DNA from 3 places in the Brevibacillus soli genome. Region 1 is predicted to be linked to each of the others. Evidence: riboswitches for the same ligand, from Rfam matches in the RefSeq annotation. Region 1 holds a riboswitch; each other region holds the start of a gene.
The links. A riboswitch is a leader RNA that binds a small molecule or an ion and turns the genes downstream of it on or off. The one in region 1 is predicted to bind S-adenosylmethionine.

Region 1 (4,623 bases):
TGAACTGCTTCAGGTACGGAATGTGCTGGAAGAAGTTAACGTCCATCTGCTTTTCAAATACTTGTACGTTCGGCTGTACGTAATCGGAAAATTCCTTGATTTCCAGATTCACGCCCTGCTCCTTCAGTTTCGGTTGAATGAACTTCAGGATTTCCGCGTGCGGAACCGGCATGGTAGCTACTTTCAGGGTTACCTCCTGCTGTGCGCCGCCTTGCGCACCGCCTTCGCCGCCTGCGGACGGAGCCGGAGCGGTTTCGCTTTTGCCGCAAGCTGCCAGCGAGAATGCCAATACTGCAGAGAGTACAGATACGATAACCTTTTTCATAAGAAGGTTCTCCTTTCGGTGGTTAGAGTTTTATATATGGGCAAGATCTTACTTTCGGCTGAATCGGAGTACCAACCGGTCTCCGAGCGTCTGCAAGATCTGAACCAGCACAAGCAGAATAATGACGGTGACAATCATGACGTCTGTCTGGAAACGCTGGTAACCGTAGCGAATCGCCAGGTCACCCAGCCCGCCGCCGCCGATCACACCCGACATGGCCGTATAGGATACAAGCGCCACGGTCGTAATCGTGATGCCGGCGATCAGCCCTGGACGGGATTCTGGCAGGAGCACTCTCCAGATAATCTGCCAGTTGGATGCCCCCATGGACTGCGCTGCTTCAATCACGCCGCGATCCACTTCACGCAGGGAGGTCTCCACCAGGCGGGCAAAAAACGGGGCCGCGCCGATCACGAGCGGCGGAATCGCTCCTCTGACGCCAAGCGACGTGCCGACAAGCTCCTTGGTGACCGGAATCAGGATGATCATCAGGATAATGAACGGCACCGAACGCAGGACGTTTACAAGAAACGAGGTAACGGAATAAAAGACCCGATTCTCCAACAGCTGTCCTCTGGAGGTAAGAAACAGCAGAATGCCCAGCGGCAGCCCGATCAAAACGGTAAAGAGCGTGGAAAATCCAAGCATGGTCAACGTATCGACCGTCGCCAGACCAATCTCTTCCCAATCGACATTCTCCCATGTCAGTTCCATTCAATCACCTCCACTTCAAGCCCGCGTCGGCGCAGCACGTCAATCGTCTGCCTGCTGCGGTCGTCTTCGCCTTCCAGCTCTACCACCAGCTGGCCGTATGGCGTATCTTTCATGCGGGAGATTGTTCCCTGCAGGATGTTAAACGAAGTACCTGTCTCCTGCATGGTCCGAAACAGGATTGGCTGGTAGGTTTGCTCACCAAGGAAGGTGATGCGGATAATGGTCCGGTCACCGGCTGCCTTTTCATGGGCAACCGCTTCCCGCAGCTCTACTGAGTCGGCCACCTGCTCGACGAACTCGCGGGTCGTCGGATGCTGCGGTTTGAGGAATACGTCAATCACTCTGCCGGACTCCACAATCTTCCCGCCGTCGATGACAGCGACCCGATCACAAATGGAGCGGATGACATGCATCTCGTGTGTAATCAGCACAACGGTAATCCCCAGTTTCCGGTTGATGTCGCGCAACAGCGCAAGGATCGAATTGGTGGTCTGCGGGTCAAGCGCGGACGTGGCTTCGTCGCACAGCAGCACCTTTGGATCACTCGCCAGCGCCCTGGCAATCCCGACGCGTTGTTTTTGCCCGCCGGACAATTGTGCCGGGTACTTGTTGCCGTGATCCTGCAATCCGACCAAAGCGAGCAGCTCTGCCACTTTCCGGTCAATCTCCGCCTTTGGCTTCTTCGCCAGCTTGAGCGGGAACGCCACGTTGTCTGCCACGGTTGCCGAAGACAGCAGATTAAAATGCTGAAAAATCATTCCGATCTGCCGGCGCTGCTCCTGCAGCTTCCGGTCGTCCAGTTTCGTCAGGTCAATCCCGTCCACGACAACCTTCCCCGACGTAGGCCGTTCCAGTAGATTGATGCAGCGGATCAGCGTGCTTTTTCCTGCACCGGAATGGCCGATAATCCCGAAAATTTCGCCCTTCTCTATGGTGAAGTCGATTCCGCGCAGGGCAGGAACCGTTTTTCCGTTTACAATATAGTCCTTGTGAAGATTTTGCAGTTGAATCATCCCGGCTCACCTCCCAATTTACCCACTCGGCGGTAGCTTACGCTGTGCCGAGCGGGGCCCCGTTGTAAAGCAAAACCCCTTTTTCACAAAATGAAAAAGGGGTTGTATGTTTACATCCACCCTTCTCATCTTTCAAGATTACAAGCAATCTTGTAGGAATTGGCACCGCACACTCACCGCGTTGGTGAGCGGGTTGCCGGGCATCATTGGGCCTGTCCCTCCGCCTCTCTGGATAAGAAGAATTGCCTATTCTATTATGTTTCAATTAACGTGTGATAAACACAAATCGCATTATAGGCTACCAAAAGATCAAAAGTCAATGGAAAAACTATCGAAATTACGTTCCAGCAAATTCCGAGTAATTTGCTCTGCTTATCAAAAAACTAGTATAACAATAGTAAATTTCGTTCTGTCTGTCAATACACCGGCTGCATAAAAAGTTTTTTCAAAAACTTTTGGTTTCGGTCGGAACCGGCTTTACCTTTTCCTGAATAAACTGCTGTACCCGCTCGACGTCCGGAATCAGGACAGAGCCGCCGCGCTGCGATTCGTGAAACGCCCCCATTGGTGGAAGCTGATATTGCCCAGCCTTCTCTGTATCCAGCCTGAGGCCGAGCGCGGCCAACTTCAGCATGTCAAGCGAGCTGAGGTTGGTCTGTACGTACGGTGTGACGCTTTTCAGGATATTCGGGAGTTGGATCAACGTCGTCCCGCTCTTCATCTGCGCCGCCAGCGCTTTCAGAAGCTTGCGCTGCCGCTCCGTTCGGGTGTAGTCAGACAACGCGTCATGGCGGAAGCGAACGTATTGGAGAGCCTTGCTGCCGTCCAGTCGCTGCCATCCTTTTTTCAGGTCGATATCGTATACGCCATTGTCGGAAGGGTCGCGATACCGCATGTTTTTCTCCACTTCCAGCTCCACGCCCCCCACCGCGTCAATCAGGCCTTTAAAGCCTTCAAAGTCGGTGATCATGTAATGCTCAACCGGAAGACCGGTAAACTGGCTGACCGTCTCCATGGCCAGCTCCGGCCCGCCGTCCGCCAATGCCGTATTGATCCGGGACCGACCGTTGCCTGGAATTTTCACATAAGTGTCGCGCAGTATGGAAAACAGGTCGAACCGCTTTTGAACAGGGTCGATGCTGACAAGCATCATCGAATCGGAACGGGGAACCTCGTTGGGCCGCATCCCTCGCCGATCCACCCCCATCAGCAGGATGTTTACCCGCTCCGTTCCGCTCCAGACGGGAATATCTGCCGGTTTTTTCCTATCGCCCGTTGCACCGGCAATCTTCGGCTGTTGAATGCCGCTGAAAAACTGGTAAAACGCATATCCGTAATACCCTCCTGCCACTGCGACCACCACCAGCAGCATCAGGAGGACTCTTTTCCATTTCCGCATCAAGAGAAACGCCACCTTTACTCCTTGCAACTAAATCTTCGCTCGCCTACCTCATATAGTATACTCGATTCGCTGCGAAGCGTGGCAGCCTTTATTTACCTAGGCGGCCAGGGGCATGCAAGAGAGTTTCCGTTCTCTTCGGGGCGAGTCATTCCTTAGGAAAAAGAAAGCTGCGGCAGTTGGTACCACTCGCCGGACATCCATTCTCCGGCCTTCCAGCGGAGCACATCGGCTCGCACAAGCGGCATGATCTCCTGGAAGAAGGCGACGCGCTCAATATCGGTCATCGGCGTAAACCGCTTGGCCGCCTCCACATCCGCCAAAAGTTCGCTCATTTTGCTGATGCCGAGAATGGCCGTGGAGACCGGCAAGCTCCAGGTGTAGCGAAGCGCCTGCTCCGTCCACGGTGCCAGCTTGCCAAGCGCCATCACTTTCATGCCGATCACGGCTACGCCCTTTTCCACGGCAACCGGGATGAAGTCGTGGGCAAAGCTGTAAATGAAGTGATCGAGAGCGGAGAGCGCCACCAATGCGCTGTCAAACGGGAACCGGCGAATCGCCTCCGCCAGCAGGCGAGGGTCAGTGTGGCCGCTGATGCTCAGCTTTCTTACCAACCCCTGTTCCTTTGCCTCGATCAGCGCTTCCAGAGCTCCTCCCTTGGCAAAGATGGCTTCGAAATCATGCGGCTTCATGACGTTGTGAACACGCCATTCATCGACGTAGTCGGTCTGCAGCCGCTTCAAGCTGGCCTCCAGATCCCTCCAGGCCAAATCGCGAGTGCGCCCCCCTGTTTTGGTGGCAATCCACACGCGATCGCGCAGACCCTGCAGGCCCAGTCCGACACGGGTCTCCGATTGCCCTTCACTATAGCTTGGCGCCGTGTCAAAGTAGTTGACCCCCAGTTCAACCGCCCGTCTGATGATCGCAACGGCCTGTTCCTCTGTGCAGCCGTGTTCATCCACAATGCGCTGGGCGCCAAAACCGAGCAGGGACACCTGATGGGGATCTCGTCCAAATGAACGGGTTTGCATGTTGCGTCATTCCTTTCTTCAGAAAACAAGACGCCCACCATGGAGCGTCTCCTCATCCTTAGCTTTAACCTTATTCGCAGTATTTATCGTACGCGTCTGTGAGCAGCTTGGAAATGGTTTGCAAATCGTTGTTTTCAATCT
Region 2 (4,623 bases), on a different contig from region 1:
TCAACAAAAGTAACCGCTCCAATCCGGAAGGCAACAATAAAATTCCGGTCAACAGATAGTAAAGCCAGCTTTTATCGAAGCACGGCATTCCCTAGCGTCCCGCATAGGTGAATGCCTTTTCGGTTTGGGGAGGCAGGCCGTCCAAAGCCTGCTCCAGGTCGCGGATCAGATCATCGGTTTCTTCCAGGCCAACGGACAGGCGAATGAGACCGTCGGTTATGCCTCTCTTCAGACGCTCCTCAGCCGGCATTGAGGCATGGGACATCATGGCCGGATAGGAAAGGATGGTTTCCACAGCTCCCAAGCTGACGGCTACGATCGGAAGCGTTACGCGGTCAAACAGCGCTTTGGCCCGCTCCCGGCTGCCTACGTCGAACGAGAGAACGGCACCGTGACCGCTTGCCTGTTGACTCTGCAGCTGATGGCCTTCGTGGTTAGAGAGACCGGTGTAGTACACCTTTTGGACAGCAGGATGCGCTTGCAGCCAGCCAGCCAGTTTTTCCGCACTTTTGCTGCTGACGTCAAGACGTGCCTTGAGCGTTTTCAAACCCCGCATCACCAGCCAGGAATCCTGTACACCCAGTATGGAACCCATGCCGTTTTGAATCAGGTACAATTCATTTCCCAGACATTCATCGCTGGTTACCGCCAGGCCTGCGACGACATCGCTGTGCCCTCCGATGAATTTGGTCGCACTGTGAATCACGATGTCTGCCCCCAGTTCCAGGGGACGTTGGTAGTATGGGGTCATAAACGTGTTGTCGACAATCGTCAAGAGACCGTGCTTTTTCGCCAGGGAGCAGATCGCGGCAATATCCGTCACCTTCAGCGTCGGATTGGAAGGCGTCTCCAAATAGATTCCTTTTGTATTTGCCCGAATCGCTGACGCTACCAGCTCAGGGCTGGTAGTATCGACGAAACTGACTTCCATACCCAATCGGGACAGTACCCGGGTCAAAAACCGGTACGTTCCTCCGTAGACGTCCTCCGCCACGACCAGATGATCGCCGGCGGAAAAGAGCATGAACACGCTGGAGATCGCTGCCATCCCCGACGCAAACGCAAACCCTCGGGTCCCTCCCTCCAGCACAGCGATTGCCTCTTCCAACGCCTGCCTGGTGGGATTTCCGGAACGGGCATAGTCGAAAACGCCCGGCCGGTCAAGATCCGGCTGATGATAGGTGGATGCCAGATAAAGGGGCACGGAGGACGCACCCGTCACCCTGTCAAAGCACGCAGTCCCGTGAAGCAGTTTTGTGGCAAAGTTCATCGCTGATTCCCTCCCGCTTGCAAACTGACATCCAAGGCTTGAGACAAGTCGGCAATCAGATCGTCGGGGTGTTCAATCCCGACGGACAGCCGCAGCAACCGGTCGCATACGCCAACTTTCTCACGTATGTCCCGAGGGATGTCGGCGTGCGTTTGGGTGGCCGGATACGTACACAGCGACTCTACGCCTCCCAGACTCTCGGCAAAGGAAACGATACGCAGGCGGGAAAGGAACGGAGCTACCTGCGCCGCGTCCCGCACCCGGAACGAAAGCATGCCGCCGAACCCGTTCGACTGGCTCTTCTGCACCTCGTGGTCCGGGTGGTCGTCAAGACCGGGATAAAAGACTTCTGCCACCGCCGGATGTTCACGTAGACATCGTGCGAGCGCGAATGCATTGGATTGATGCCGTTCCATGCGCAGCGCGAGCGTTTTCATTCCGCGCAGGAGAAGCCACGAGTCCTGCGGCCCCAGAACCGCTCCGATGGAATTGTGCAAAAATCTGACTTTTTCAGATAACTCGGCGCCTTTTGTCACGATCAGACCGGCCAGAACGTCATTGTGCCCGCCCAAATATTTCGTGGCGCTGTGAAACACGAGGTCAGCCCCCAGCTCCAATGGTCTCTGGAAATACGGAGAGAGGAATGTATTGTCGACAAGGGTCAGGATTCCGTGCCGCTTGGCCAGTTGGCATACCCTGGCGATGTCAGTAACCTGCATCAGGGGATTGGTAGGCGTCTCGACCAGCAAAGCTTTCGTCTCGGGCTGAATCGCTTTTTCCACCTGCTCCAGATCACGCAGGTCCACGTAGGAAAACGACAGACCGTAGCGGGAGAGCACCTGCTCAAACAAGCGGTATGTACCTCCATAGAGATCAAGCGAAACGACGAAATGATCGCCTTGGGAGAACAACCCCATCAGGGTATGGATCGCCGCCATTCCCGATGCGAAGGCAAAACCGGCGTCTCCTCCCTCCGCATCCGCTATGGCCTGCTCCAGTACCGTGCGCGTCGGATTGGCTGTCCGGGAATAATCAAAACCCGTACTTTCTCCCAATGCCGGATGGCGGTACGCGGTTGCATGATACACGGGGAAACTGACCGCTCCCGTTTGAGAATCCTTTCCTACTCCTGCCTGCACCAATTTTGTCTCCAAATGCATGGCTTTCCCTCCACATCTTTATTGAGGGCAAATAAAAAAGCCCTCTTTCTCTTAAAAAGAAGGCTTTGTTTACGGGTACCGTAAGCAACTCCTTCTCATCTTTCAGAGCGTTCGCTCTGCAGGAATTAGCACCATTATCTCCCTATGAATCATAGGAGATCGGTTGCCGGGCATCATCGGGCCAGTCCCTCCGCCTCTCTGGATAAGAAAGTTATTGCTATTCAATTGAATTGAACTTATCGTACCCAATCGTCTGAATATTGTCAACCGGTTTTTCTTTTCAAGCTTTGCGAAGCGCGGTCATCACCTGATTATCGAGTTTGGCCGCGGCTTTCTTGTCATACGTCTTTTCATACTGCGGCTCTACGGAGATGCGGGAACCGTAAAACATCACATCGCGCACGGCCTCGATGGAGATCTCCACCATCGCAAGCTTTAACGGCACCTCTTCCATCCGCTCGACTTTTACCGCGGCCCTGCCGTTGATGGCGTAAGAAGAGCCCGCTCCGATCAGGTGCAATACCACCTGCGGTTCTTTTGCAATATTGGTGAGGATGCGCGAACGATTGTCGACAGCAAAACGAATGGTTTGTTGAGAAGGCGCATAGACCCATGATAGAGAGCTGATCGAAGGCGCACCTGTTTCATGATCAATGGTCCCCAATGTGACGAAACGCTCCTGCTGCAGCAGCGCAAACAGGTCTTCCGACAGCGATTGAGCAACGGTTTCGGCCATTCCGATTCCTCCTTGGAAAAGATATGTACGTCTATTGTACCTGTGCCACTCGCCCAAGGCAAACCATACCGTTCAGGCTCCGCTTGCTTCCCTTCCCTTTTTTTCCTAAACTGGTAGAAACCAAAACAAGTCCGATGTGAAAGGAGGCGATGTTTATGTCGCAGTCCCCTACCGACCGAATTCTGGCCAAAGTGGATCAACTGCTGGAGGAACTGCAGGAAGTGCGCAAATTAAACGAGCGCATGGATAAGATCGCCCTGTTTCTGGAAGACATCCGTCTTGCCGATGTCATTCAAAATTACACAGCCCCGCGCAAGCTGCTCTGGACCAATTTCCTCGCAGGCTTGGCACGGGGGCTGGGGTTAACCATCGGAACGGCCATTGTGTTAGGTCTGCTCGGGTATATCCTGAAGCAGTTTCTATCCGTTCCGATCATCGGCGATTACATCGGCCAACTGGTTGATTACGTCAATGCCTACCGGAATAGCAGGTATTAATCGTCGTTGTCATCTTTGCCATTGCGGTCACGGTCATCGTCATCGTCGCGGTAGTCATCGTCATCATCGCGGTCGTCATCGTCGTCATCGCGATCATCGTCGTCATCGCGATCAGACCATTTTTTGTGTCCGTACGCGTGCCCTTTACCCTTGTGCTTTTCTTTCTTCTCTTTCTCTTCTTTCTTTTCTTTTGGTTTTTCCGGCAGCTCGTTGACCGGCGTTCCGTGCGGAATGTCTGCCTTCGCTACCAGCTTGCCATCCACGTATAGCTCCAGGTGAACTGCTTTTGCGCTGTAGGAGCGGTTTTTGTAGCTGATGTTGATTTCAAACTCCTCTTTGTCGTTCAGCTTCACTTCGTGCTTTTTGCCGTCCGGTGCCACTACATAGAGCTTGGCCTTTTTCACGTCATCAAGCTTCTCCACTTTCCCTTTCACTTGAACAAGCTTGTATTTTGCATGAATCGTGGCCGTACCTGTGATTTTGAAGGTTTGCGGCTCAGTCGTTGCTGGCGGTGCGTTGACAGTCAGCACCTCAACGGTTTCGGAGTCGATTTTTTTGCCGTCCTTATACGCTTCCACAAGAACGTCCTGTTTTTTCTCGGAAATGTTCTTGAAGGTTGCCTTAAAGGTACCGACGCCCTGCCACAATTTTTTCACGTCCACTTTTTTCTTCTCGCCGTTGTACGTAACGAACACTTCGTCAGCTTCCAGGCTAACGATGCCGTTTACCTTCACTTCTTTTTTCTTCAGGTCGTTTGTCGCGAGGGTATGCACGATCACGTCCTTTTCCACAACGGTATCCGTGTTGATTTGGACTTCCTTCGTTTCCACCACCTTGTCTCCTACATACGCTTTCAGGGAAGCATACTGCGGAGTCTCGCTAACCACAGCAGCAAAGCTCACCGCAAAGGTGTCGTCGGCATTCGGCACGACTTCAATGATGTCACCGTTCGGCTTCGTC
Region 3 (4,623 bases), on a different contig from region 1:
TCGCCGTAATGTAGCGCGCCGGAGTTACATCAAAAGCGGGATTGTACACCTTGATGTTGTCCGGTGCCACCTGTTTTCCCAGACCATGCGTAATTTCTTCCGCCGGCCGCTCCTCAATGGGGATTTCTGCACCGGTCGGCGTCTCCAGGTCAATGGAGGAAAGCGGCGCCGCCACGTAAAACGGGATGTTGTGAGCATGAGCCAAAACGGCTACGCCATACGTGCCGATTTTGTTCGCCACATCACCGTTTGCCGCCACGCGGTCGGTACCGACGATGACCGCTTGCACTTTTCCCTGCGCCATTACCATGGCCGCCATGTTGTCGCAGATCAGGGTAACGTCAATGCCTGCCTGTTGCAGCTCGTACGCGGTCAGACGCGCTCCCTGCAGCACCGGACGGGTCTCGTCTGCGTATACCTTGAGGTTCCAGCCGCGTTCTTTGGCCAGATAGAGCGGCGCCGTAGCCGTTCCGTACGCCGCCGTTGCCAGTGCACCCGGATTGCAGTGAGTGAGGATGCCCATTCCGTCCTGCAGCAGGGTCAGCAGATTTTCCCCGATTTGGCGGCATACGGCTTCGTCCTCCCGCTGAATGGCCAGCGCTTCGTCAAGAACCGCTGCCTTCAGTTCCGCCACCGGTTTGGCTCCCTCACGCTGCACTCTCGCCTTGATCCGGTCCAGTGCCCAAAACAGGTTGACGGCTGTGGGACGGGAGGTTGCCAGATAATCGGCCTGTCTATTGAGTTCCACCCAAAAATCCTCGTGTGTTTCCGCCTTGCTTTCCCGAACCCCCAGGTACACCCCGTAGGCTGCTGCCATGCCGATGGCGGGAGCGCCGCGTACCTGCAGATGGCGGATGGCCGCCCACACCTCTTCGGCTTTGGTCAAGGGAAGATAAATCGTTTCAACTGGTAACCGCGTCTGGTCCAGCAGGCGGAGGATGTCTCCGTCCCACTTGACCGGCGCGAACTGCGTGCTGGTCGTCATACTGCCGCCTCCTGATTGTATCGTGCTGCTGCCGTGCGTACAACGTCGGTGATATCTGTCGCCTGTTCGATTTTACCGCGTTCCAGCACAAGCGCCTGCCCGATCGCCAGCGCCAGACGTTCCGCTTCGGCGCGTACCTGTTCATCCGCGATTGTGTTGAGATCGGCGACGCCGGCCAATCCGATTACGCGGCGCATTATTTTGCAGCCGGCAAAGCCTGCCGCGTCCTGGATGAGGCGCTGGACGTACTCCTGCCAGAAGCCTTCCACGTGGGCGCTGCGCTCTTTCGCCTGCTTGTGCCAGAGTTGGACAAACTGGGAGACAAACTCGTTCCAGACGTTTTCCACGGTTTCCAACAGGTATTCGCGATACGCTTCCCGTTTTCCTGTGTCAGCCTGCAATCCGTGCTGGCCGGCATAGTTAAGCAGCAGATTGGCAATGACCGCTCCGATGTCAAACCCGATCGGTCCATAGTACGCAAATTCCGGATCAATCACTTTCGTGCTGGACTCGGTCACAAAGATGCTGCCCGTGTGCAAATCGCCGTGCAGCAGGGCTTCCGCGCGAGTGAGAAAATCGTATTTCAGTTTGGCGATTTCCCGCTTGAGCGGCGCGTTTTTCCAGATGGCCTCCACGTCTTCGCGAATCAGCGGGTTGAAATTGTTGGTCGGCGCGTTTTCATAAGGGTCTGTAAACACGAGATCTTCGGTAATTTTGCATAATTCCGGATTTATGAATGTTCCGACCAGGGCTTTTTTGTCATAGGGATGCGCCCCCAGATCGGACGTATGGAACAACGTCTGTGCCAGGAAACGGCCGATGTGCTTGGCGAACTGCGGATAGCGCCTTCCTTCGATTAGCCCTTTGCGCATAATGGTGTGATCGCTCAAGTCTTCCATGACCGTCAAGGCCAGTTCCTGATTGAAGTGATACACTTTCGGCACCAGATCCGGCACGTATTTGTACTGAATCCGCAGCGCCTCGCTCTCAATCCGCGCGCGGTCCACTGTCAGCGGCCACGATTCGCCGACGACACGCGCGTACGGCAGCGCCTGCTTGACGATGACGCTTTTCCCGGTCGCCTCTTCCTTGATGTGAAAGACCAGGTTCAGGTTGCCGTCCCCAATCTCCCGGCTGGTCAACTGAGCTCCTTCTGAAAACAGACCCGGCAATGATTTGACATACTCCACTGCTTCCTGTTCCGTTAATGCGCGATAAGCCATGTATTTCGATCCCCTCTCACGAGAATGTTCAGAATACGAAAAAAGACCTCTTTCCGAAGAAAAGAGGTCGTTGCAGTCGCAGCGCGTATAGCTCCCCCTTATCTTCCAGAATCATTTGTTTCTGCAGGAATTAGCACCGTGCACATCCTCTTTTTCGCTATGGGAAAAAGCGGCGTGTCGGTTGCCGGGTTTCATCGGGCCAGTCCCTCCACCGTCTCTGGATAAGGTAATCCAATCGCTATTCAATTTGACTTAGCTAGAATCATACACGCCGTTTTTTCCAGTGTCAATATCCTTTTTGATCGCAATCTTCGACCGGAAAACGAGGGTTGACTCCTGGTCGTGATCGTCATATCATGAGGGTAACTCATGCTTCTTCAACCATAGACAGGCAATCACATAGCGTGGAAATACAAAGACTCTTATCGTGAGATGGCTGAGGGACTGGCCCTATGATGCCCGGCAACCGGCGCTTGCCTGACAGGTACGCGAAACGGTGCTAAATCCTGCGGAAATAAGGGTCAAAATAGGTAATGTTTTCCGGACTATTTTGACTACCTTACCGAGAGATGAGAGGAGACGTAACGTTTGATATGCAACGAAAGCGCCTCCCTCTCGCAGGGAGGCTTTTTTGGTAAATAAGAATCGTAATAAATTCTTAATTACACAAGTGCAACTAGGCAGTCGCCTGCGCATAAGCTTGGCGCCAGCCAAGTTTTCTATGCTGGTAAAAAGGAGGCTTTCCTGAAAAATGAGCGAGCAGCGTATCCTCGTAACCTATTTGACCCAAGCGAAAGACCTGCAAAAGAAGGCGGAAGCGATCGCCGTGGGTATGACAGTCGGTTCCTGGACCGATCTGCCGGCAGCCAAGCAGGCAGAGCTTCGCCCGTATCTGGGGGAAGCGGCGGGCGTCCAACCGCTTGAGACATTGGAAAACGGCGTGACGCGCGGCACCGTCACCGTCAGCTACCCGATCCGCAACTTTACCGCCGACATTCCCTCCCTTTTGACCGGGATCTTCGGCAAACTGTCCATGGACGGCAAAATCAAGCTGGTTGACATACAATTTCCTGAAGCGTTTCTAGCCGCCTTTCCCGGGCCCAAATTCGGGATCGACGGTCTGCGCGACCGCCTCGGTGCCTATCGTCGCCCCTTGTTGATGAGTATTTTCAAATCATGTCTGGGACTGCCGTTTGAGGACCTGAAGACACAGTTTCGCGCTCAGGCTCTCGGCGGGGTTGACCTGGTGAAAGATGACGAAATTTTCTTTGCAGACGACCGCGCTCCGTTCCTGGAGCGGATTAAAGCGTTCGGGAAGATCGCCGCTGAAGCGGAGCAGGAGACGGGAAAACCGGTTCTCTACGCGGCCAACCTGACCGGACCGACACACGAACTGCTGGATCGGGCAAAACGCGCGGCAGAGGCGGGAGCCCACTGCCTGCTGTTCAATGTGCTGGCGTACGGCTTTGACGTCCTGCACCGCCTGGCCGCCGATCCGGACGTACACGTGCCGATTATGGCCCATCCGGCGCTCGCCGGGGCCCTGTATCCCTCGCCTGACTACGGCATCGCCACTCCCCTGCTGCTGGGCAAGCTGATGCGTATCGCAGGGGCGGACCTGGTGCTTTTCCCTTCACCGTACGGAAATGTTGCCCTCGACAAAGGAGAAGCGCTGCAGCTGGCCGCCCATTTGACTGAACCGCAGGAGTCTCTGCGCCGTTCGTTCCCGGTGCCGTCTGCAGGCATCCACCCTGGTCTGGTGCCGCAGCTCTATGCCGACTTCGGCATCGATCAGGTGGTCAATGCCGGCGGCGGCATCCACGGACATCCAGGCGGTGCGACAGCGGGTGCGAAGGCGTTTGCGGCAGCCATCGACGCGGTTGTGGCGGGACGCACGCTGGAACAAGCGGCGGCAGAATCGGAAGCGCTGGCTGTCGCCCTCAAGAAATGGGGGGGAAGCAAATGAGCAAGAAACTGGTGCTGTTCTGCGACTTCGACGGAACCATCACAGAAAAGGACAACATTGTTGCGATTATGAGACAGTTCGCTCCCCCTCAGTGGGAAGCGTTGACCCAGCAAATTTTGACGCAGCAAATAAGCATACGCGAAGGTGTCGGCAAGCTGTTTACCCTGCTGCCCTCCTCGCAGCGAGCAGAAATTACCGACTTTATCGTCAAGGAAGCGACCATCCGACCCGGCTTTGCCGAATTTGTCCGCTTCTGCAAGGAGCAGGATATCGAACTGCTGATTACCAGCGGCGGCATCGACTTTTTTGTCGGCCCGATCCTCGCTCCGTTTAAACTGGATGTGCCGATTTACTGTAACGGCAGCGACTTCAGCGGTGATCACATCGCCATTACCTGGCCGCACAGCTGTGACGAGCACTGCACAAACGACTGCGGCATGTGCAAAACG

Region 2: it holds a riboswitch for S-adenosylmethionine, as region 1 does, so the genes downstream of both, ACE99V_RS13905 (aminotransferase class I/II-fold pyridoxal phosphate-dependent enzyme) here and ACE99V_RS10430 (methionine ABC transporter ATP-binding protein) in region 1, are expected to answer to the same signal.
Region 3: it holds a riboswitch for S-adenosylmethionine, as region 1 does, so the genes downstream of both, mtnK (S-methyl-5-thioribose kinase) here and ACE99V_RS10430 (methionine ABC transporter ATP-binding protein) in region 1, are expected to answer to the same signal.

What each region holds. Positions count from the first base shown of each region.
Region 1 covers NZ_JBIYSM020000021.1:11,475-16,097, forward strand. The annotation lists gene ACE99V_RS10420 (MetQ/NlpA family ABC transporter substrate-binding protein) at 1-325, opposite strand, end outside; gene ACE99V_RS10425 (methionine ABC transporter permease) at 374-1,039, opposite strand; gene ACE99V_RS10430 (methionine ABC transporter ATP-binding protein) at 1,030-2,052, opposite strand; SAM riboswitch class I at 2,175-2,291, opposite strand; gene ACE99V_RS10435 (LCP family protein) at 2,498-3,451, opposite strand; gene ACE99V_RS10440 (aldo/keto reductase) at 3,607-4,482, opposite strand; gene ACE99V_RS10445 (BrxA/BrxB family bacilliredoxin) at 4,553-4,623, opposite strand, start outside.
Region 2 covers NZ_JBIYSM020000032.1:17,714-22,336, forward strand. The annotation lists gene ACE99V_RS13895 (YhcN/YlaJ family sporulation lipoprotein) at 1-59, shown strand, start outside; gene ACE99V_RS13900 (aminotransferase class I/II-fold pyridoxal phosphate-dependent enzyme) at 92-1,270, opposite strand; gene ACE99V_RS13905 (aminotransferase class I/II-fold pyridoxal phosphate-dependent enzyme) at 1,267-2,430, opposite strand; SAM riboswitch class I at 2,523-2,639, opposite strand; gene ACE99V_RS13910 (pyridoxamine 5'-phosphate oxidase family protein) at 2,711-3,166, opposite strand; gene ACE99V_RS13915 (DUF5665 domain-containing protein) at 3,322-3,663, shown strand; gene ACE99V_RS13920 (hypothetical protein) at 3,660-4,623, opposite strand, start outside.
Region 3 covers NZ_JBIYSM020000013.1:64,044-68,666, forward strand. The annotation lists gene mtnA (S-methyl-5-thioribose-1-phosphate isomerase) at 1-985, opposite strand, end outside; gene mtnK (S-methyl-5-thioribose kinase) at 982-2,208, opposite strand; SAM riboswitch class I at 2,304-2,436, opposite strand; SAM riboswitch class I at 2,628-2,729, shown strand; gene ACE99V_RS07610 (2,3-diketo-5-methylthiopentyl-1-phosphate enolase) at 2,960-4,174, shown strand; gene ACE99V_RS07615 (2-hydroxy-3-keto-5-methylthiopentenyl-1-phosphate phosphatase) at 4,171-4,623, shown strand, end outside.